Regions from separate parts of the Exiguobacterium sp. s138 genome, predicted to be linked through region 2. Evidence: riboswitches for the same ligand, from Rfam matches in the RefSeq annotation. Region 2 holds a riboswitch; each other region holds the start of a gene.
What was found. A riboswitch is a leader RNA that binds a small molecule or an ion and turns the genes downstream of it on or off. The one in region 2 is predicted to bind S-adenosylmethionine.
Positions count from the first base shown of each region.

Region 1: it holds a riboswitch for S-adenosylmethionine, as region 2 does, so the genes downstream of both, KNP91_RS10220 (Na+/H+ antiporter NhaC family protein) here and KNP91_RS09650 (methionine ABC transporter ATP-binding protein) in region 2, are expected to answer to the same signal.
Region 3: it holds a riboswitch for S-adenosylmethionine, as region 2 does, so the genes downstream of both, metK (methionine adenosyltransferase) here and KNP91_RS09650 (methionine ABC transporter ATP-binding protein) in region 2, are expected to answer to the same signal.
Region 4: it holds a riboswitch for S-adenosylmethionine, as region 2 does, so the genes downstream of both, KNP91_RS14175 (2,3-diketo-5-methylthiopentyl-1-phosphate enolase) here and KNP91_RS09650 (methionine ABC transporter ATP-binding protein) in region 2, are expected to answer to the same signal.

Region 1 is NZ_JACSMW010000004.1:12,626-17,840, reverse strand. It holds gene KNP91_RS10230 (aldo/keto reductase) at 1-299, opposite strand, end outside; gene KNP91_RS10225 (hypothetical protein) at 457-657, shown strand; gene KNP91_RS10220 (Na+/H+ antiporter NhaC family protein) at 699-2,006, opposite strand; SAM riboswitch class I at 2,085-2,188, opposite strand; gene KNP91_RS10215 (metal ABC transporter solute-binding protein, Zn/Mn family) at 2,257-3,210, opposite strand; gene KNP91_RS10210 (alpha/beta hydrolase fold domain-containing protein) at 3,387-4,346, shown strand; gene KNP91_RS10205 (histidine phosphatase family protein) at 4,398-4,988, shown strand; gene KNP91_RS10200 (YwpF family protein) at 4,985-5,215, opposite strand, start outside.
Region 2 is NZ_JACSMW010000003.1:493,712-498,926, reverse strand. It holds gene KNP91_RS09665 (DedA family protein) at 1-245, opposite strand, end outside; gene KNP91_RS09660 (thymidine kinase) at 423-1,043, shown strand; gene KNP91_RS09655 (alpha/beta hydrolase) at 1,107-1,865, opposite strand; SAM riboswitch class I at 1,928-2,031, opposite strand; SAM riboswitch class I at 2,281-2,384, shown strand; gene KNP91_RS09650 (methionine ABC transporter ATP-binding protein) at 2,471-3,502, shown strand; gene KNP91_RS09645 (methionine ABC transporter permease) at 3,492-4,142, shown strand; gene KNP91_RS09640 (MetQ/NlpA family ABC transporter substrate-binding protein) at 4,173-4,994, shown strand; gene KNP91_RS09635 (M20 family metallopeptidase) at 5,021-5,215, shown strand, end outside.
Region 3 is NZ_JACSMW010000003.1:57,080-62,294, forward strand. It holds gene mnmM (tRNA 5-(aminomethyl)-2-thiouridylate-methyltransferase MnmM) at 1-122, shown strand, start outside; gene KNP91_RS07550 (alpha/beta fold hydrolase) at 175-879, opposite strand; gene KNP91_RS07555 (GNAT family N-acetyltransferase) at 963-1,448, opposite strand; gene metK (methionine adenosyltransferase) at 1,594-2,802, opposite strand; SAM riboswitch class I at 2,930-3,056, opposite strand; gene pckA (phosphoenolpyruvate carboxykinase (ATP)) at 3,289-4,857, shown strand; gene KNP91_RS07570 (EAL and HDOD domain-containing protein) at 4,914-5,215, opposite strand, start outside.
Region 4 is NZ_JACSMW010000008.1:82,382-87,596, reverse strand. It holds gene KNP91_RS14190 (sugar ABC transporter substrate-binding protein) at 1-431, opposite strand, end outside; gene mtnA (S-methyl-5-thioribose-1-phosphate isomerase) at 451-1,497, opposite strand; gene mtnK (S-methyl-5-thioribose kinase) at 1,494-2,663, opposite strand; SAM riboswitch class I at 2,742-2,844, opposite strand; SAM riboswitch class I at 3,052-3,153, shown strand; gene KNP91_RS14175 (2,3-diketo-5-methylthiopentyl-1-phosphate enolase) at 3,234-4,424, shown strand; gene KNP91_RS14170 (2-hydroxy-3-keto-5-methylthiopentenyl-1-phosphate phosphatase) at 4,421-5,080, shown strand; gene KNP91_RS14165 (methylthioribulose 1-phosphate dehydratase) at 5,077-5,215, shown strand, end outside.

The DNA.
Region 1 (5,215 bases), on a different contig from region 2:
TAGTCGGTTTCGAGGCGTTCAAGTGACTCAGCGAAAGCTTCTTTAGTGCGTCCGGCACGAATGTCATCGTTCCATACTTTAGACGTTAAGAAGAGATCTTCACGGTTCACGCCGCTTTCTTTAATTCCTTTGGCGACACCACGTTCGTTTTTGTAAACGGCAGCCGTATCAATATGACGGTAACCGACACGAAGGGCTTCTGCGACGGCAGCCGGTGCTTCCGTCTCTTCATCGACTTGCCAGACACCAAATCCGATTTGTGGAATCGTGACACCATTTGAAAGTTTTGCGTATTGCATGTGTATACTCCTCCTTCAATGAAACGAGAATATGGAATTGCTCGTTTAGTTTAGCATGAACAAGCAAGAACGTCTGTTTCAACGCTCAAGGGAGGAAAAAGACGGTTAGAAAGCGAAATGAGGAGGGTAAAACTATAAAGGAAACGAGGTGTATTTTATGAAACGATCTGTTAAAAACGTACCAAAAGGTGTGTGGGCCGGCCTTGCAGCCTTATTAGGGACACAAGCGGCATGCTTGTTCCTCGGTGCCCGGAAGACAGGGCGGAATCCATGGGTCTGGGGAGGCGCAGGACTGATTCAGTTCCCGCTTCCAGCGATTGCTTACTTCATTCTCAACCGCCAAGACCGGAAAAAATAAGACAAACACAAGACCCGTCGCTGTTGCGACGGGTCTGTTTGTTATGAAACATTTTTTTGACGTGCGTCCGATGTTTTCCGACGCGGGAAGCCGAAAAGAATCGCAAGAGATCCGCAAACGAACAGCAGGAACGGATAAAACAGATAAGGAATCAGTTCCGGAGAGGCCGTTTTCGTCAATTCCGCGGCAATCAGCAACTGGGCGCCGTAGGGAATGATACCTTGGATGCCGCAAGAGAAGATATCAAGAATACTGGCTGACTTTTTTCGGTCGATGTCATACGTATCGGCGATTTCTGCTGCCAGTGGACCGGCGACAAGAATCGAAATCGTATTGTTCGCTGTTGCGAGGTTCGTCGCACTGACGAGTGCTGCCATGCTGAATTCCGCGCCGCGACGTTGAGAGATTTTTTGCGTCAGCGTTTCTTTCAGGTAAGCAATCCCACCGTTAAAGGTGATCAGACTGACGAGACCACCCATCAGTAATGTCAAAATCGAGATTTCCGCCATTCCCATCAGGCCGTCAGACATGGATAGGACAAAACCGCTTAAGCCGAAGCTGCCGTCAATCATCCCGATGATACCTGTTAAAACGGTTCCACCAATCAAAACAAGAATGACGTTGACGCCAAACAAGGCGAGGATGATGACGGACAGATACGGAATCAGTTTATAAAACTCAAACGCCTTCGCTTCGACGACATTTCCTGTGCTTGAGACAAATGCCAGGATGATGATAGTCAGAATAGCTGCCGGCAAAACAATCAGGAAATTGGTTCGGAATTTATCACGCATGTTGGTTTTTTGTGTCCGGACGGCTGCAATCGTCGTATCGGAAATGAACGATAAGTTGTCGCCGAACATTGCGCCACCAACGACAGCGGCGGCCGCAATCGCAACATTGACACCGGTTGCTTCATGGATTCCAAGGGCAATCGGAGCGAGTGCCGCAATCGTACCGGTGGAAGTCCCCATCGCCATCGAGATGAAGGCGGCGATGATGAACAGTCCGCTCATCAGGAGGGACGGAGGTAAAAATGTTAATGACGCATTGACGGTTGCTTCGATCGCGCCGATTGCATCGGCCGTTCCGGAAAAGGCACCGGCAAGCAAGAAGATAAAGACCATAATCATGATGTCCGGATTTCCTGCACCTGCTGCAATCCGTTCCACGGTCTGATTAATACCGCCTTTTGTTGTGACCGCCGCAAAAATCAAGGCAATCAAAGCCGCAATCAGAATCGGAAACTTGTAAAAGTCATCGTAAAAAATACCGGCACCGATAAAAAGAACTAAAAAGACAAGTAACGGTAGAAGTGCCCATTTATTCGGTGTAATCGTTTCGTTCATCAAACCACTCCTTTTCTACAAGTACAAAAAAAGACTCCTTCGCAAGAAAGAAGGAGGTCTTTACTGAAAAAGACGCTCTTCTTATCTCTCAAGCCGCAGCTTGCTGGATTTGGCACAGTACGATTTAATCGTCCGCTGCCGAAACATCATCGGGCCAGTCCCTCCGTCTCTCGCGATAAAAAGAAGTCATTTAATTGTCTGAAATACGTTTTCTACCGTAACGCATCTTTTACTGCATGTCAACACTACTTCACTGAAGTGCTTGTTTGAGAGTCGCGACATTTTCATTCATCAACTCAAAATACGATGCCTTCTGCTGTGCTTTCGTGACGGACTCGAGGTTGTGGATCGTAATGGCCTCCGCTCCGATTTCCTGTTGAATGACACGGGCAACTTTCGGTGAAACCGTCTCTTCGAAAGCGATATACTTCAAGTCGTGAAGTTGGGCTTCCTTGACGATCGCCGCCAGTTGTTTTTGCGAAGGCTCGTCCGACGGAGAGATACCGGCAATCGGCAATTGCGAGAATCCGTAGCGTTCTGCTAAATATCCGTAAGCGGCATGGGTGACGAGCAATTCTTTTTTGGATCCTTCATCAACAGCCTGTTGCAAGTTTTGATCAAGCTTATCGGCCTTGCTATTAAAAGCGGTGAGATTTTTCTCAAACGTTGCTTTTTTAGCAGGTACTTCTTTAGCGAGTGCCGTCGTAATTGATTGAGCCATCACTTTGGCATTGTTCGGATCGAGCCAGACATGCGGATCAAATTTGCCGTGATCATGTTCTTCTGCCGCATGTTCGTCGGTGTGTCCTTCATGTTCATGAAGCGTGGCGCTTGCTTCGAGTAAGTCGATTCCTTTGCTCGTCTCGACGAAACGGACATCATTGCCTTTCAGACTGGCTTTGATTTTTTTCGAGTACGGTTCAAGCGTCGTACCGGTTAAGAGGAACAGATCGCCTTGTGCGATTTCTGTCAGTTGTTTAGACGTCGGCTCGTACGAGTGCGGATCGGCACCGGGTGGAACAATCATCTTGACGTCGATATCGGTTCCGCCAATTTCCTTGGCGATTGCCGCGGTAGCGAATGTCGATGTATACACACGAAGCTTTTGATCAGTCGCATCTTGACTGGATTCGGAAGAACCGCAGGCAGCAAGAAAAGCAGCGCTGACAAAGGCGACCGTGAAAGCTGAAAGTAATTTTTTCATATGAATAAACCCTCCAAAAAGTATTAAAACGTAATTATTCCGATTTGAACCTTTTCACTATAACGAATCCAAAACGAAGCGTCAAGTACAAGTCGGGGAAGACGTTCGACTTCTAAATAAATCGGGTAAAAGATTAATAAGATTAGAAATCGAGAGTAAGCTTTGGAGGTGATGAGGTGAAACGGGAAACTGCTTGGCTGATGGGAGGAGCGGCAATTTTAACGACAGCCGCAGCCGGGGCGAGCATCTGGAACAACTATGGTGCTTTATTACGCTGGACGGAACCGGCGCTTCCGCTGTCGGAAGTCCAACTCGCGCCACGGACGATTTTGTTTAAAACCGTCGATCAACAAGAACTGAAGTTGGATTTATATTATCCGCCGGGTGACGGTCCTTTCCCGGTCGCGATTTATGCGCACGGGGGAGCCTTCGTCAGAGGAAATCGGGATGATGTCTTTTGTTTTACGCCAATCGTGGAACGTTTCCTGGAACTCGGCATCGCCGTTTGCAGTATCGATTATCGCTTGTTTGAGGACGGCAGTTATTTTCCGGATAATCTGGAAGACGTTCGGGATGCACTTTGTTTCTTAAATCAGGAAGCCGACGATTTACGGATTATGCGGGGACGCATGGTGTTGTGGGGAGACTCGGCCGGCGCCGCGTTAATGCTGACGACGGCACTTTCCCCGATGGAATTCATCGGCGAACAAACAGCTGAAAGCCTCCCGTTGATTAGTGGTGTCATTGCCTTGTATCCTCCGACGAACTTCCTCCTGTTCAAGTTCATTCAAACGTGGATTGCCCATATTAAGTTTTACGGAGGAGGACGGGACGAGTGGCGGGAACTCATGACACGTGTCTCGCCGGTAACGCATTTGACAGCAGACTCGCCGCCGATCATGTTGTTGCACGGAAAAAAAGATCCGATTGTTCCGTTTACGCAAGCGCTCCACTTCGTTGAAAAAGGAGCCGATGTCGGAGCCGACGTCCGGCTGTTTTCCTTCCCGAACGGCACGCATTCCCTGGCGAGCTTTGCCCAGACCGAAAATCCACTCAAAATCGAGCGTTTACTGGAACGGATTGAAGCATTTAGTTGTCAGGTCCTGGCGTTGCCGCCTCGGGAGACCCTTCACTAAAAAAGAAAACATGATACAATCAGTCATATTTCTTTTGAAGGAGACAGTGAGATGACAGAAATTTGTTTAGTGCGTCATGGTCAAACGGATTGGAATTTAAACGAGCGGATTCAAGGACGAGAAGATATTCCGCTCAATGAGACAGGGCGATGGCAGGCTGAAATGAGCGCTGCTTACCTGGCGGAAGAAAAATGGGACGTCTTGATTTCAAGCCCCTTATCGCGGGCAGTCGAGACGGCAGAAATCATCGGACGTTCAATCGGGCTGGATGTAACGGAGACGGATGAACGGTTGGTCGAACGGGAGTTTGGATTGGCGTCAGGACAGCCCGTCGCCGGAATCTATGAAGCCGTCCAAGCGAATGATACGGAACGTGTACCGGGACTTGAAACCGAACAGGAAATCCAACAGCGGGTGTTTTCGGCAATTGAAGAACTGACAGAAAAATACCGGGGACAACGCCTGTTGATCGTCTGTCACTCGCATACAATCAAAGCGGCATTATCCTCGATTGATGATAGCTTCAGTTACCGGACACCGCTGAAGAATGCATGTGCGAACTATATTCGTTTCTCCGACCGGTATGAAATTGACCGCATCAATGTCGCGGATCATATCGTAGATCAAACGATACGTCCTTAAGAGATGGTTGGATTTTCGTGGAGGTACTGTTTAAACGTTTCTTTTGCGATACTCGTAATATGTGCGCCGCGTTTCGAACGTCGGTCTTTGTATTCCTGAATCAAGGCTTCACCGGTGAAATGATCCTCGACGACTTCGCGTAAGATGGATTCCGACAAGTCGTTTTTCATCATGACCATCTTTCCTTTGAACAGATACGATACCCCTTCACTTAAGGGAGTTGATTC
Region 2 (5,215 bases):
AACGGCATTCCGAGCTTCAAACCGAGCACGTAGCTGATCGTCATACCGATGCAACTGCCGGCATAGGCGGCAAGAATCGTTCCGATGAGCGGTAAATCACCGTGATGCATCCAAAATCCTGACATGACGAGTAATGTCTCGTCCGGAACCGGAAGACCGACGATTCCACCGGCCAGAAGAATTGCGAGTCCGAACGCTCCATATTGCTGGAGGACTTCATGTAATATGTGATGAATCGGAGTCACCTTCCTTCAAAGAAACTTCTCTTTCAGTGTACAGGAAATACATACCAGTTGAAATGAGAAGATGAAGAAAGTGGCGAATTTGGCAAGGGTTTTTGATTTTTAGAAGTCAATCCTTTTTCTCAATTTAGATTCGGGCTATACTCGTTAAAGTGACTAATTTAGAGGACGGTGTTTACGATGATGCATGTGATCAATCAATATGGTTGGATTGAAGTGATTTGCGGAAGTATGTTTTCCGGCAAGTCGGAAGAACTGATCCGTCGTGTCAGACGGGCACAGTATGGAAAGTTACCGGTTCAAGTGTTCAAGCCGGCAATCGATGACCGGTATCATGAGGAACACGTCGTGTCGCACGTCGGCAATTCGGTCATCGCGATTCCGATGGCGACGAGCCGTGATGTCTATGCAGCAGTGGCGGAAGAGACGCAAATCGTCGCAATTGACGAAGTTCAATTTTTTGACGATGAGATTGTCGCCGTCATCGAAGCACTAGCTCAAGATGGCAAACGCGTCATTTGTGCAGGCCTCGATCAAGATTTTCGGGCAGAACCATTCGGCAAGATGCCTGAATTATTGGCACGCGCAGAATTCGTGACGAAATTACAGGCGATTTGTCTGTCGTGCGGCGATCCGGCATCGCGGACCCAACGATTGATTGACGGAAAACCGGCCAACTACAATGATCCGATCATTCTGGTCGGGGCGTCTGAGTCCTATGAACCACGTTGCCGCCATTGCCACCAAGTACCGGGGAAACCACAACCGTTGCAGGAATGGAAAAAGCAACAACATAATTAAGCAATACAAAAAAGCGAACGATTCCCGGCAGTCAGGCCGAAGAATCGTTCGCTTTTTTGGGGTTCAGCCGGTCTGTGTCAAGTGGCTGAACTGTTCGACGAACTGCAGCGTTTCGCGGACAATCGTTTTTTGGTCGTGGTCAAGCGTTGCGACGTGGTAGGAGTCAAGCAGACAGTAACTGCGCTTATCTGCTGCACCAATCGTCCGGTACAAATAATCCGAACAGATCGGTGGGACGACATGATCCTCGGCAGAATATAAAATAAGCGTCGGAATTTGAATCGTCGCGAGGTGTGATCGCGTCTCCTCAATCAATCGTAACAGTTCCGAAGCGCAGACGGCGGGGACAAGATCATAGATGATTTCAAAAGCCGACTGTTTGATATCAGGGACACTTTCCGGAAGATAGACCGGACAATCGGTGAACGACAAGGCTTCGTAGGCAGGGACGGACAAGGCGGCATTGATGGTGATGATTCCTGCGACCGGGAGTCCTTCAGCGGCAAGTGACAGGGCAAGTGTCGCGCCCATCGATTGGCCGACGATGAAGACGGATTCGCATCGTCCCGCCAATTGTTCAAAGCCGTCCCGGACGCTCTGCTTCCAGTCATCGGCCGTCGCCGCTTCGAATTCTCGCAGATCCGTCCCATGCCCGTGCAGGCGTGGCGCATGGACGGAAAAACCGTGTGCTGCGAACTGTTCTCCTACAGCCCGAACACTTTGCGGCGTTGCATTAAAACCATGACAGAGCAAAATGCCGACGGATCCGCGTCCTAAGGAAAAGGCTTCGGCACCCGGTATAACAGGATAAACCATACTCATCATCTCGTCCTCCATTTCAAAAATAAAAACCCGTTTGGCTTTGGACGCAAACGAGTTTCTCGTGTGTATCATCCAAAGCAATTGCTTTGCTGGTCGGAGCACCTTGCCGATCGGCAGGTTGCCGTGGAGTCCTAGAGCCAGGTCTCTCGTCCACTCTTGATATATCGTATAGGAATTGTCGGATTAATCATTGAGAAGATGATAGCATTGACGGAAAGGGATTGTCAAACTCTCTTTATACGGCGTCGAAGAGCTTTCGGGAATCCGTCCTGTCCCGGGTTGCTGATCGATATGGGCCATATGGTTTATTTTTGAAAATATGGTTGACCTTTAAAAGATCTTTCTGTAGTGTAAAAATTAGTTTTACGACATAAGTTCAACCGGCAACAATACACATATGAATTTCATACCGCAACACTTATCCAGAGAGGTGGAGGGACTGGCCCTACGAAACCTCGGCAACAGACTCATTATGAGCACTGTGCCAATTCCATCAGACAATTGTCTGAGAGATGAGTCGAGTGGATTCTGCCATTGTGCGGATCCAGGTCTCTTCTTGTTTCTTAAGAAGAGACCTTTTTTGTATTTTGAAGGGGGAAAAAGTGGTGATTACATTCAAAAATGTAAAAAAAATCTATGAAACAAATGATCAATCGATTGCTGCGCTGAATGGCGTGGATCTCGAAATCCGAAAAGGCGAAATCTTCGGCGTCATCGGTTTCAGTGGAGCCGGGAAAAGCTCCTTATTACGTTGCGTCAACCTGCTCGAACGGCCGACATCCGGCAGTGTGACGGTCGATGGACAAGATTTGACGACACTGTCGGCGAAGCAGTTACGGGAGGCGAAGCAACACATCGGGATGATTTTTCAGCACTTCAACCTGCTGGATTCGAATACAGTATTTGCGAACGTCGCTAAACCGCTCGTCTTAAAAGGTGTCAAAAAAGATGAGGTCGAGCGGCGGGTCACGGAACTGCTGGAGTTCGTCGACTTGGCGGATAAAGCTGATCACTATCCGGATCAGCTATCAGGCGGACAGAAACAACGGGTCGGGATCGCCCGGGCACTCGCCACCCAGCCATCGGTCCTGTTATGTGACGAAGCGACATCCGCTCTTGATCCGCAAACGACCCAACACATATTGCGTCTGCTGAAACAAATCAATCAGGAATACGGCATTACGATTTTACTGATTACCCATGAGATGGGGGTCATCCGTGAAATCTGTGACCGGGTCGCCGTCATTGAAGCCGGTCAGCTGATTGAATCAGGGACCGTGTTCGATGTCTTCTCGAACCCGCAGACGGCAACGGCGAAAAACTTCGTCCGCTCCGTCATGCAGGATGAGATTCCGGCCTCGGTTCAAAAAGTCATCGATCAACGGGATGCCGGCCATCACATCTACAAAATCAACTTCCTTGGAGCAGGGACGGGACAACCGCTCTTATCGCAGGTCGCAAAACGGTTTGATGTCGATCTCAACATCCTGCACGGCAGCATTACGGAACTGCAAAACATTCCGTTCGGCAGTCTGCTTGTTGAACTGATTGGCGACGCGACGGAAATCAAGCGGGCATTACAATATATCGATCAGTCGGATGTCATCGTCGAGGAGGTGCTCGCAGATGCTAGTTAATTACACGGACATCTGGACTGCTTTTCTGCAGACGTTGACGATGGTTGGACTGTCATTACTCTTTTCGACATTGATTGGTTTACCGCTCGGGATTCTGCTTGTCGTGACACGCAAAGGAGCGTTGCTCGAACGAATTCCGTTCTTCAATGTCCTAAGCGGCATCGTCAATATCTTCCGGTCCGTTCCGTTCATCATTCTGCTCGTGGCAATCATTCCGCTGACCCGTTTAATTGTCGGATCGTCAATCGGAACACAGGCGGCAATCGTTCCGCTCGTCTTTTACGCGGCACCGTACATTGCCCGCCTGATCGAAAGTTCGTTGCTTGAAGTCGATACCGGTGTCCTTGAGGCAGCGGAAGCGATGGGGGCGACACCGTTGCAGACGATTTTCCGTTTTCTGTTGCCGGAAGCGCTCAGCTCGCTTGTTCTGAACCTGACGATTGCGACGATTGGTTTGATCGGCGCATCAGCAATGGCCGGGGCGATTGGTGGCGGTGGACTTGGTGACTTGGCGATTACCTACGGTTACCAACGGTTTGATACGACGGTCATGATCATCACGGTCGGAATTCTCGTCATCTTGGTTCAAGGACTACAGACGACAGGCAATCTGTTGGCACGAAAAATTCGGAGACACTAAAAAAAGAGAGAAAAAAGGGAGAGATGGATGATGAAAAAAGGTTTAGCGATTGGTGCAGCATTAACGACGGTATTGTTTGCGGGATGTGCCGCTTCCGGAGAAGAAGATCAAAAGACGGTCAAGCTCGGGGTCAGCGGTTCTGATACACAAGTCTGGGAATACGTCGCGAAAAAGGCGAAGAAAGAGGGCATCACGATTGAACTCGTCAAGTTCTCCGACTACGTCCAGCCGAACCTCGCCCTGGCGGAAGGGGAAATTGATGCGAACTCCTTCCAGACGGTTTCTTACTTTAACGCCTTCAAAAAAGAACATAAGTTAAAACTGTCGCCAATTGCGACGACGGTCATCGCACCGATGGGAATTTATTCGGATAAGGTCAAGGACGTCAAAGACATTCCGGTCGGCGGAAAGATTGCCGTTCCAAACGAAGCGACGAACATGGGTCGGGCATTGCTGCTGTTGCAGGAAGCCGGCTTGATTAAATTGCCGGATGACTTTGACGGCAACGGATCCGTTGATAAAATCGTCGAGAATCCGAAAAAACTGAAAATTGTCCCGGTCGTGGCCGGTCAGACACCACGCGTTCTGCCGGATGTCTCGGCCTCGATCATCAATAACGGAATCGCGGTCGATGCCGGATTCAACCCGATCAAGGACTCGATTCTCCATGAAAACGAGACGGCAAAACCATACATCAACATCATCGCGACCCGGACGGAAGACAAAGACAAAAAGACGCTTAAGAAAATCGCCTCGCTGTATCAGCAGGACGATGTCGCGGCCTTCATCAAAAAAGAATACAAAGGCAGCACGATTCCAACGTTCGTCCCACTCAGTGACATCGGCGAATAACTAAAAATCCAAAGGAGCTGACCGAAATGACGATTCAGACAAAACGGGAAAACCTGACACAAACGATTGAACAGGATATTGAACAAAAACGCGAGTCTTACCTCGAGACAAGCCACCGGATTCATGCGACACCCGAGATTGGCAATGAAGAATATTTTGCGTCACGCCATCATGCGGAACGACTGACGGCGGAAGGATTTACAGTTGAACTTGGTGTCGCG
Region 3 (5,215 bases), 440 kb from region 2:
ATGTTTCTTCCCTCCCGCAACAGGATTATGCCGTCCTGCAATATCGTTTCTTGAATCAGCAAAACAATCCCCCGTTCATCGTCGCGATTGAAAAAAAATTAAAGAAACAAACAATCGACTAAACAAAAAGAGGAATCCCGATGCTATCCGGATTCCTCTTTTTCTTGTTGCCGTTTAATCTTCCACCATCTTTAGAAACAGCAATAGCTTTTCAGCAAACCGCGTATTCAAACGTTCAAAACTGAAGTGCGGGAAACCGTGCAGACGTTGCAGATAAATCTGGTCTCCGCCCATCTTCCGGCACACTTCAAGCGTCAACTTGACGTCGGCGAACTGATCATCCGGTGCATAAAAACAAGCGAGATGGACCCGCGGCAGTTTCTTACGTTCTTCGTCATGGATGACGATTTCTTCTTCAATCTCGCGATATTCCGCATACGTCAATTCACCGAGACGTGCAGCATCCTCATTGTTCTGTCCGAACGGCAATGTGCCGAGCGGAGCATCCGGACGGAACCGGTCGAAAGCACTTGCAAACACTTGTTTGACGCCGCCTAGTTGCTTCGAGTTGTGCCAATCAAATAACGGCGAGATGAATGTCAGGCTCGCCATCGGCAACTCATATTCTTGAAGCAGCCGATTGACGACAAGTGCCCCCATACTGCAGGCAATGATGTGAATCGGTAATTTTCGTTTACCGGCTTCACGTAATGCTTCTTTTAACAGCTGTTGATGTTCTTCAAACGATACACGACGGGGTGCATCGACCAGGAGAACTTCGTATTCGCGTTCTAATACACGAATCAGCGCCTCACTCGGCCGAGCACGTAATTGGAGTGGATATACAAGAACGATCACTCCGGTTGGTTGTTCTACCACAAACTCACCTCTTCATTCGATATCTGTTTAGTATGCAACAAATCCGACTCCAGCCAAACCGCCTTAAGTCGGATTCCATTTCTTTAATATATACGTTGTAGACGCGTCACAGGTTCCACTTGTCCGAAGACTTCCTCTGTCGTCTCACTGATTTCCTTGAATCCGTACGACGTTAAAAAGTGGCGGGCTTTATAGTTCCGGGATTCGACATACACTTCGATCGGAGAGGCTCCCTGCAATTCCAGTTCGCGGATCAGCCGGCGTCCGATCCCGTTTTGTTGGTATTTCGGCAAGACATACAATCGGACGATTTCCCATGTTCCCTCAACATCAATCGCGTGAATGAAACCGACGATTTCCCCGTCAATCAGTCCGACGTTGAAATATTCTCCACGTGCTTCCTCCGCTGTCCGAATCGCCCGGACCACTTCTTCCTGCGGGTACGCTTCTTGAACGAAATGGGCTTTCGAGCGTTCTGAATAGATTTCCTCATATGTGTCCATCCAAGACGTGAGCGCAATATCATGAATGCGTGCTGCATCAGCCGGAACCGCTTCGCGTATCTCCATACCGAAATCCCCCTTTTCCTTTTACAGAATACAGACTCATGTTCTTTTACCCTTTTCTAGAAATTTCAGTCGTATCCCTGCAAAGTTCAGGAGAAACAAAAAAAGTTCAGAAACACCCTTTAGAAGGATGTTTCTGAACAATGAATTATGCGAAACGTTTTGCCTGCTCTTCAAGAGTAGCGGCTTTATCTGTCTGCTCCCATGGTAACTCGATGTCTGTACGACCGAAGTGACCATAAGCTGCTGTCTGACGATAGATCGGACGACGGAGATCAAGCATGTTGATGATTCCAGCCGGACGAAGATCGAAGTTTTCAGCAACCAGTTCAACCAGTTGTGCTTCAGGAAGTTTTCCTGTACCGAATGTATCCACCGCGATTGATACCGGATGTGCGACACCGATTGCGTACGCGAGTTGAACTTCCGCTTTGTCTGCAAGACCTGCAGCTACGAGGTTCTTCGCGACGTAACGCGCTGCGTAAGCAGCTGAACGGTCGACTTTCGTTGGATCTTTACCAGAGAAAGCTCCACCGCCGTGACGTGCATATCCGCCATACGTATCAACGATGATTTTACGGCCTGTTAATCCAGCATCACCTTGTGGTCCGCCGATGACGAAACGACCAGTTGGGTTGATGAAGAATTTTGTATCGGCATCGATGTACTCAGTCGGAATGACCGGTGCGATGACATGTTCTTTCAGATCAGCTTGGATTTGCTCAAGCGTCACTTCTTCTGCATGTTGTGTTGAGATGACGATTGTATCAACGCGAACAGGTTCATTGTTCTCATTGTATTCAACCGTGACTTGCGTCTTACCATCCGGACGGAGGTAATCGAGTTGTCCGTTTTTACGAACTTCTGCAAGACGACGAGCCAGTTTGTGTGAAAGTGAGATCGGAAGTGGCATGAGTTCAGGTGTTTCTTTCGTTGCATAACCGAACATCAGACCTTGGTCTCCTGCTCCGATTGCATCGATTTCTTCATCTGACATGTTTCCTTCGCGTGCTTCAAGCGCTTGGTCAACACCGAGAGCGATGTCTGCTGACTGCTCATCGATTGATGTCAATACAGCACAAGTGTCTGCATCGAAACCGTATTTAGCGCGTGTATAGCCAATTTCGCGAATCGTTTCACGAACGACTTTCGGGATATCCACGTAAGTTGATGTCGTGATTTCTCCTGCTACTAATACGAGTCCTGTCGTGACAGAAGTTTCTGCCGCAACACGTGCGTTTGGATCGGCTGCAAGAATTGCATCCAAAATTGAATCCGAAATCTGGTCACAGATTTTATCCGGGTGACCTTCTGTTACTGATTCCGACGTAAACAGTCGGCGATTAAGGTTTGTCATGTTTGACCCTCCCAAAAAAGAATTTGACGGTGTACTCATTTCCCCTAGTTGAGTGGGACGGTAAAATGAAAAAAACCTTTCCATGTCCAAAAATGGTCAGGGAAAGGTTGTGCGTTCTTCCTTTACCCTCTTATCGTTCGAAGTGTTTACTTCGCTTCAGGAGAGCACCTTTTCCTACATTAATGATGAAATTAATATAAGACGGTTGCCGGGTTTCTTCGGGCCTTGTTCCCTCCACCTGCTCAGAATAAGAGTATCCGTTACGAATTACATGATATAAACTTGTGCTCACTCTGTCAAGCAACGTTTTAATTTCTAGTCGAAAAATTTCGGGAGAGATGTTAAACTGTTAATGCTGAAAGCGTTTCCAGATAAATAGAAATCAGCGCATGAAAATGATTGCTCTATCATTAGTATGTCATATATAATAAATGTGTCATACTAATAGTAGAGCCAAAACCAACGTAGGGGAAAGGTGGGGTCAGGATGCCGATGACGGTCCTGAATATCGAAGAACTACTCAAGAAGGAGCATGTGTTCAAACAACTGTCTGTTGCTGAACTAGTCGAACATGCAATTCGCAACAAAGAAGGAGTTCTTGCAGAAAATGGTGCTTTGTCTGTAGAAACGGGGAAATTTACAGGTCGTTCACCGAAAGACAAGTTCATCGTCCGTGATGACTTATGTGAGATGCATATCGATTGGGGTCATGTCAATCAACCGATGGAGTCGGACAAATTCGAGCAACTGTTACAAAAAGTTCTTCGTTATATGAACGAAGCAGATCAACTCTACTACACAGAAGCTGCTGCTGGTGCCGATACGCATTTCACCCTTCCAGTGCGCGTCGTAACCGAATATGCTTGGCATAATTTGTTTGCGAAACAGCTGTTTTTACGTGAATATCCTACGGTTGCAGCCTTTGAACCGTTTACGGTCGTCTACGCACCACATTTTAAAGCGGATCCGGCGGTTGACGGCACAAACTCCGAGACCTTCATCGCGATGTCATTCGAACACCGGATCGTCTTGATTGGCGGAACGGAGTATGCCGGAGAAATCAAAAAATCAATTTTCTCTGTCATGAACTATCTTTTACCCCAACAAGAAGTCTTGTCGATGCACTGTTCAGCAAACGTCGGACACGACGGCGATGTCGCCTTATTCTTCGGACTCTCAGGAACTGGTAAGACCACGCTGTCTGCTGATGACAGTCGCCAATTAATCGGTGACGATGAACACGGTTGGTCTCATGACGGTGTCTTCAACATCGAAGGTGGCTGCTATGCGAAAACAGTTAATCTGTCACGCGAAAAAGAACCACAAATCTTTGATGCGATCCGCTTCGGAACCGTTCTTGAAAATGTCGTCCTCGATGATGCGCGGATTCCGGATTATGATGATACTTCATTGACTGAAAATACACGTGCCGCTTACCCGATTACAGCAATCGACAACATCGCCATTCCGTCACGCGCCGGTCACCCGAAAACGATTGTCTTTCTGACGGCGGATGCCTATGGTGTCTTGCCTCCAATCAGTAAACTGACGAAAGAACAAGCGATGTATCACTTCTTATCCGGCTACACATCAAAACTGGCTGGAACGGAGCGCGGCGTTACAGAACCGGAAGCCACATTCTCGACGTGCTTCGGTTCACCATTCCTGCCGTTGATTCCGGAAAAATATGCGACGATGCTCGGGGAACTGATTGATCGTCACGGTGTCACAGTCTATCTCGTCAACACAGGCTGGACCGGCGGCGCTTACGGTACAGGAAGCCGGATGAAACTCTCCTATACACGAACGATGGTCAATGCGGCCGTCAACGGTCTGCTTGCAGACATCCCGACAGAAGAACATCCGATTTTCGGTCTGCATATGCCGATTGAAGTACCTGGTGTTCCGACTGACCTGCTCAATCCGGTAAAAGTTTGGGCAAATCCATCCGATTACGAACAACAAGCGACTGCACTCGCACAAAAGTTCACACAGAACTTCGCGCGTTTCGAAAGTGCGACCGATGCCATCAAATCAGCCGGTCCTCGTGTCTAACATCATACTGATACAAAAAAGGTTGAGCTCCGTAACGGATGCTCAACCTTTTTCTGTTAGACGATTGAATCGGTTTTGTCTTTTAAATGGAGTTCCTTTTGCGCAAGCCAAACTTGACTCTCTTTCAGTAACTCATAAGCCCGGTGCTTCATAATCCCGAACCGATTACTGAGCATCTCAAACCGTTCAAACTCGCCCCGGTCTGCGCTGATCGCAAGCAACAGGCAATCGCGAAACGGGTGATCTTCCCCTTGCAAGACATTTTTCAAAGCCGGTTCAATCGGAAGCTGATCGATGATTTCACCGATATCCACGGAAAGCAAGGCATCGATGTGTGACAGTAAGCCGATCATGTAGG
Region 4 (5,215 bases), on a different contig from region 2:
AATGTCTCTGTGATACCTTTTAATGTCTGGTCTTTTTTCTTCGTCACCGTATCAAATGTCACGACTTTGATGCCTTTGTCGATGGCCGGTTTGATCATGTCATAGGCATAATCCTCTTTGCCGTGCGAGATGATCAATCCGTCATAATCCTGCTGAACGGCTTGGGCGACCAACTCCTTGAACTTGACGTCATTCCCTTCCGAGATAAACGTGTTGACTTGAAAACCAAGTGCTTCCCCTTCCGAGCGGGCGCCGTCCAAAAACTGTTTTGTATGGTCGTCGGAAGCAAGGTTACGGATAACGGCAATCTTGACATCACCCTGAACCCCTTCCGGTACACCGCTGATTTTTTTCATCGGTGTTGCTTCACTGTTCGCGCAAGCAGCCAGTAAGACCGCTGGTGCCAGTACAGCCAATGCTAATTTTTTCATCTCGATCTCCCCTGTCTGTTTAGTTTGTTTGCTGTCCAACCATTTGTTCAATCGTTTCTACGGAAGGATGCTCGATGACTCCGAGTTCCGTAATGATCGCCGTGATCAATTCATGCGGTGTCACATCAAATGCCGGATTAAAGACTGCTACGCCGGCCGGTGCCGTCGCTTTTCCGGCAAGTTGTGTCACTTCACGTGCATCGCGTTCTTCAATCTCGATCTCGTCTCCTGACAGGCTCGTAAAATCGAACGTCGAGAGCGGTGCGGCAACGTAAAACGGAATGCCAAACGCACGGGCCAGCAAGGCCAGCTGAAACGTTCCGATCTTATTGGCGGTATCGCCGTTCCGGGTAATCCGGTCCGCTCCGACGATGATTGCCGTGATCTTTTTTTCTTTGATCGTATGCGCGACCATATTGTCCGTGATCAAGGTGACGTCAATCCCTGCCCGTTGCAACTCCCATGTCGTCAAACGTGCACCCTGCAACAAAGGCCGCGTTTCCGAAGCATAAACCGCGAGCGGAATCCCCTGTTCTTTCGCAAGATAAAACGGAGCGAGCGCCGTTCCGTAAGCTGCTGTCGCAATTGATCCGGCATTACAAATCGTCAGTACCCGATCACCGGACTCGAACAATTCCAGTGCATGAACCCCGATTTGACGTGATGTCTTGGCATCCGTCGTATAAAGTTCCAATGCCTTTTGTTCGAGACGTATCGGCAGTTCTTTTAGCGTCGTAGCTGAAACGATCAGCTGATTCAGCTCATCAAGGACATTTCGTAGATTGACCGCCGTCGGACGGGTCGCAAGTAATTGTGCCGACACCGTCAACAGCCCCTGTTTTGCTTCAGTCAGCGTCCCTGTCGTCCGAAACGCTTCCTGAACGAGGACGAATCCGCCGAACAGACTGATGGCCGGTGCGCCGCGGACCCGTAATTGTTTGATGGCGTCAATCGCCTGCGCCAAGTCATGAATGATTTCATAATGTTCTTCTTCCGGAAGACGGGTCTGATCCAAAATCGTCACCGTCCGGTTTTCATAGATGATGCTCTGAACGAATCGGCTCATCGGCTGAGTTCCTCCGTCAAATCGAAGTTTCGTAAATCAGTGAACGTCTTGCATTCGGTCCGGCGTTTGATCAGTGCCACTCCAAGACGTAACGCATGCCGTTTCCGCTCGAGTCGCTCTGTTTCATCAGTGATGCTCTCAAGGTCGGCGACCGGTGCGAGTCCGATCGTCCGTCGGATCAATTCACAACCGGCAAAGCCAAGTGCGTCCTGTAAAATCGTGCTGAGGACATCGTCAACAAGCCCGTCCGCTGAACGGAACGGTTCGGCGGCTTCCCGTTCCCATAACGCTTTGAACGTCGAAGCAAAGGTCAGCCAAAACGTGTCGATATCCTTGACCCGTGCTTCCCGCAACTCGGCATAGTTCGGATACGCGGCAAAGCAGAGATGCGCGATGAATTGTCCGACATCAAAACCGAACGGTCCGTAAAAGGCGAACTCGGGATCGATGACTTTTGTTTCATCGGCTGAAGCAAAAATACTTCCGGTATGTAAGTCCCCGTGCAATAACGCATCGCCCTTCGTGATGAACAATGCTTCAAGCTTCGCGACTTCCCGTTTCAGCTCCGCGTCGTTCCAAATCCGGGCGACCTCCGCTTCGAGTCCTGCTTCAATCGCATTCGTTTCCGCGTCATAAAACGGATCCGTAAAGATTAATTTTTCCGTGATATCACAGAGATCCGGATTATAGTAGTTACGCGCCACTTGTTTTTTTGCGACCGGTCCAAGTGCAAAATCCGATGTATAAAACAGCGTCCGCGCCAAATACGAACCGATGTGTTCCGCGAGCAACGGATACTCCTCCCCTTCAAGCAGTCCGCCCCGGACGATTGTCAGGTGCGACAAATCTTCCATCACTGTGAATGCTTCTTCTTTGCTCGCATGGTAGACATGCGGGACGAACGGAACGGCGACTTTCGCGAATTCTTTTAGGGCCGATTGTTCAATCCAGGCCCGTTCGAGCGACAGCGGCCAGCTTTCGCCGACGACTTTCGCATATGGTAACGCCTGCTTTAAAATCAGTCGTTTTTCTCCTGCCTGAATCCGGAAAACGAGATTTAAATTCCCGTCGCCGATTTCTTCTGCCGTCACCGGTTCATTGCCGATCAAACCAATTGTCCGGACCCGTTCAATCGCGTCCTGTACTGTAAATGCTTGATACCCCATTCTGTTTTCCTCCTTGGTGATCACACGAAAAAACGCCTCTTTTCGTCAAAGAAAAGAGGCGCGGCAGAATATTCCGTCCTCTTATCTCTCAGACGAATGTCTGTTGGATGTAGCACCGTGCCGGATGGTCGGTTGCTGCGGCGTCTTCGGGCCAATTCCCTCTGCCAACTCACGATAAGAGTCATATGTAGTTGTCGTGTGATTGATGTTGATTTGAATACTACGTGCGTTGCTAGCCGTCTGTCAATTCCATTTTTTAGTGAAGTGGCTTCAAAAACGGAACCGTCTATAGAAGAAGTATTTTCAAAAAAATAAATTTTCAAAATATAGTTTGACAAGTGACGAATCTCATGTAAAAATTGCAATTAGATTTCACAATTTCATCCAATTCTTATCAAGAGCAGACGGAGGGACGAGCCCTACGATGTCGCAGCAACCGACCACTTGGCACGGTGCTAATTCTTGCAGCTATTACGCTGACAGATAAGAGTCCACGCGCAATTTTTCATGGTCTCTTGTCATTGACGAGGGACCATTTTTGTATTCTTCAACAAGGGAGAGACAGTCGATATGACGTATATTACCGCAACCTACCAACTCGGAACGACGGATCAGTTACCAAAACGGGCAGAACAAATCGCGCTCGGTTTGACCGTTGGTTCGTGGACCGATTTAAATCATTTGGAACAACAGCAGCTTGAATCGTTCAAAGGACAAGTTGTTCATACCGAAGAACATGACGGCAAAGGCTACATCACGATCCGTTATCCGGAACACAACGTCTCACGCGACTTTTCCGCCATCTTAACGACGGTCTTCGGCAAACTGTCGCTCGACGGACAAATCAAATTAACAGATTTACAGCTTCCGGCTTCATTCACCACTGACTTCCCCGGCGCCAAATTCGGCATCGAGGGCGTCCGTCAATTGATTCAAGTCCACGACCGTCCTCTGTTGATGAGCATCTTTAAAGGCGTCATCGGTCGGGACCTCACCTTTTTGCGGGAACAACTCGAAGCGCAGCTCGCGGGCGGCATCGATCTCGTCAAAGATGATGAGATTCTATACGACAATCCGTTGACACCGGCACTTGACCGGGCACGGATCGGACGTGAAGTCCTGAATGCCCATTACGAAAAAACCGGCAAACGGGCGCTTTACGCGATTACGTTGAGTGGTCCCGTCTTCGGCTTAAAGGATCAGGCGAAACGTTTGATCGAAGCCGGTGCGACCGCTTTCCTGCTCAATACGTTTACATATGGACTCGATGTCCTGCGCGAATTGGCGGCTGATCCGGACATTTCCGTTCCGATCTTTAATCATCCGGCCTTAAGCGGAGCCTTAATCGCAAGCCCCGAATACGGCATTGCAGCCCCTGTTTTACTAGGGACTTTACCGCGGCTGGCCGGTGCCGATTTGACGTTATTCCCGTCGCCGTACGGAAACGTCGCCCTCGCCAAAGACTTGGCGCGCGGAATTGCTGTCGAAGCGACACGGATCGGAGAAACGAAGACGATTCTTCCGGTTCCCTCGGCAGGTATTCATCCCGGTCTCGTCGCTCAGCTCGTTCGGGATTTCGGGACTGATTCCGTCATCAATGCCGGCGGCGGCGTTCACGGTCATCCGCAGGGCGCTGCGGCCGGTGTCCTCGCTTTCCGCCAAGCCCTCGACGCAGCACTTGCCGGTGAATCGTTGACGAGTGCCGCCACGCGGCAGGAAGAACTTCGGGTCGCTCTCGACGCCTGGGGGATTACGAAATGACGATCCGGATATTATGTGACTTTGACGGGACCGTGACGGAACACGATAATATCATCGCCTTGATGAAGGAATTTGCCCCGCCGGCAGCGTTTGAACCGTTGAAAGAAGGTGTGCTCGACCGCTCGCTGTCGATTCAATCCGGGGTCGGACAGATGTTCCGGTTGCTCCCATCAGATCGAAAACAAGATTATGTTGATTTTTTGATTGATCGGGCTGTCATCCGTCCCGGCTTTGAGACCTTACTCGCTTTTGCTAAATTGAACGGAATCGACTTTGCCATCGTCAGCGGCGGGATCGACTTTTTTGTCGAACCGATTCTTGCCGATTTACTGACAGATGAAGCGATTTACTGTAACGGCAGTGACTTCAGTGAGGAGATAGTGCAGATTGAATGGCCACACGCCTGTGATGCGGCCTGTACGAATCAATGCGGCTGTTGTAAAACGTCAATCGCCCGGAAGCTGAAGCAGGACGGTGACACGATCATCGCGATTGGTGACTCCGTGACGGATTTTGAACTGGCGAAACAGGCTGATCATGTCTACGCCCGTGATTATCTGATTACGCTGTGCGAACAGCACGGTATTCCGTACACGCCGTTTGAAACGTTTTACGACATTGTGGATCATCTGCAGACAACGGGGGTGCATGCATGACATTTTTGAAACGATACGAAGAACTCCGCGCGATCAAGCAGGAGTTCGCTGCACGCGACTGGTTTCCCGGTACGAGCGGTAACCTCGCCATTCGGACGAACAGCAGTCCGACGGAATTTCTTGTGACGGCAAGCG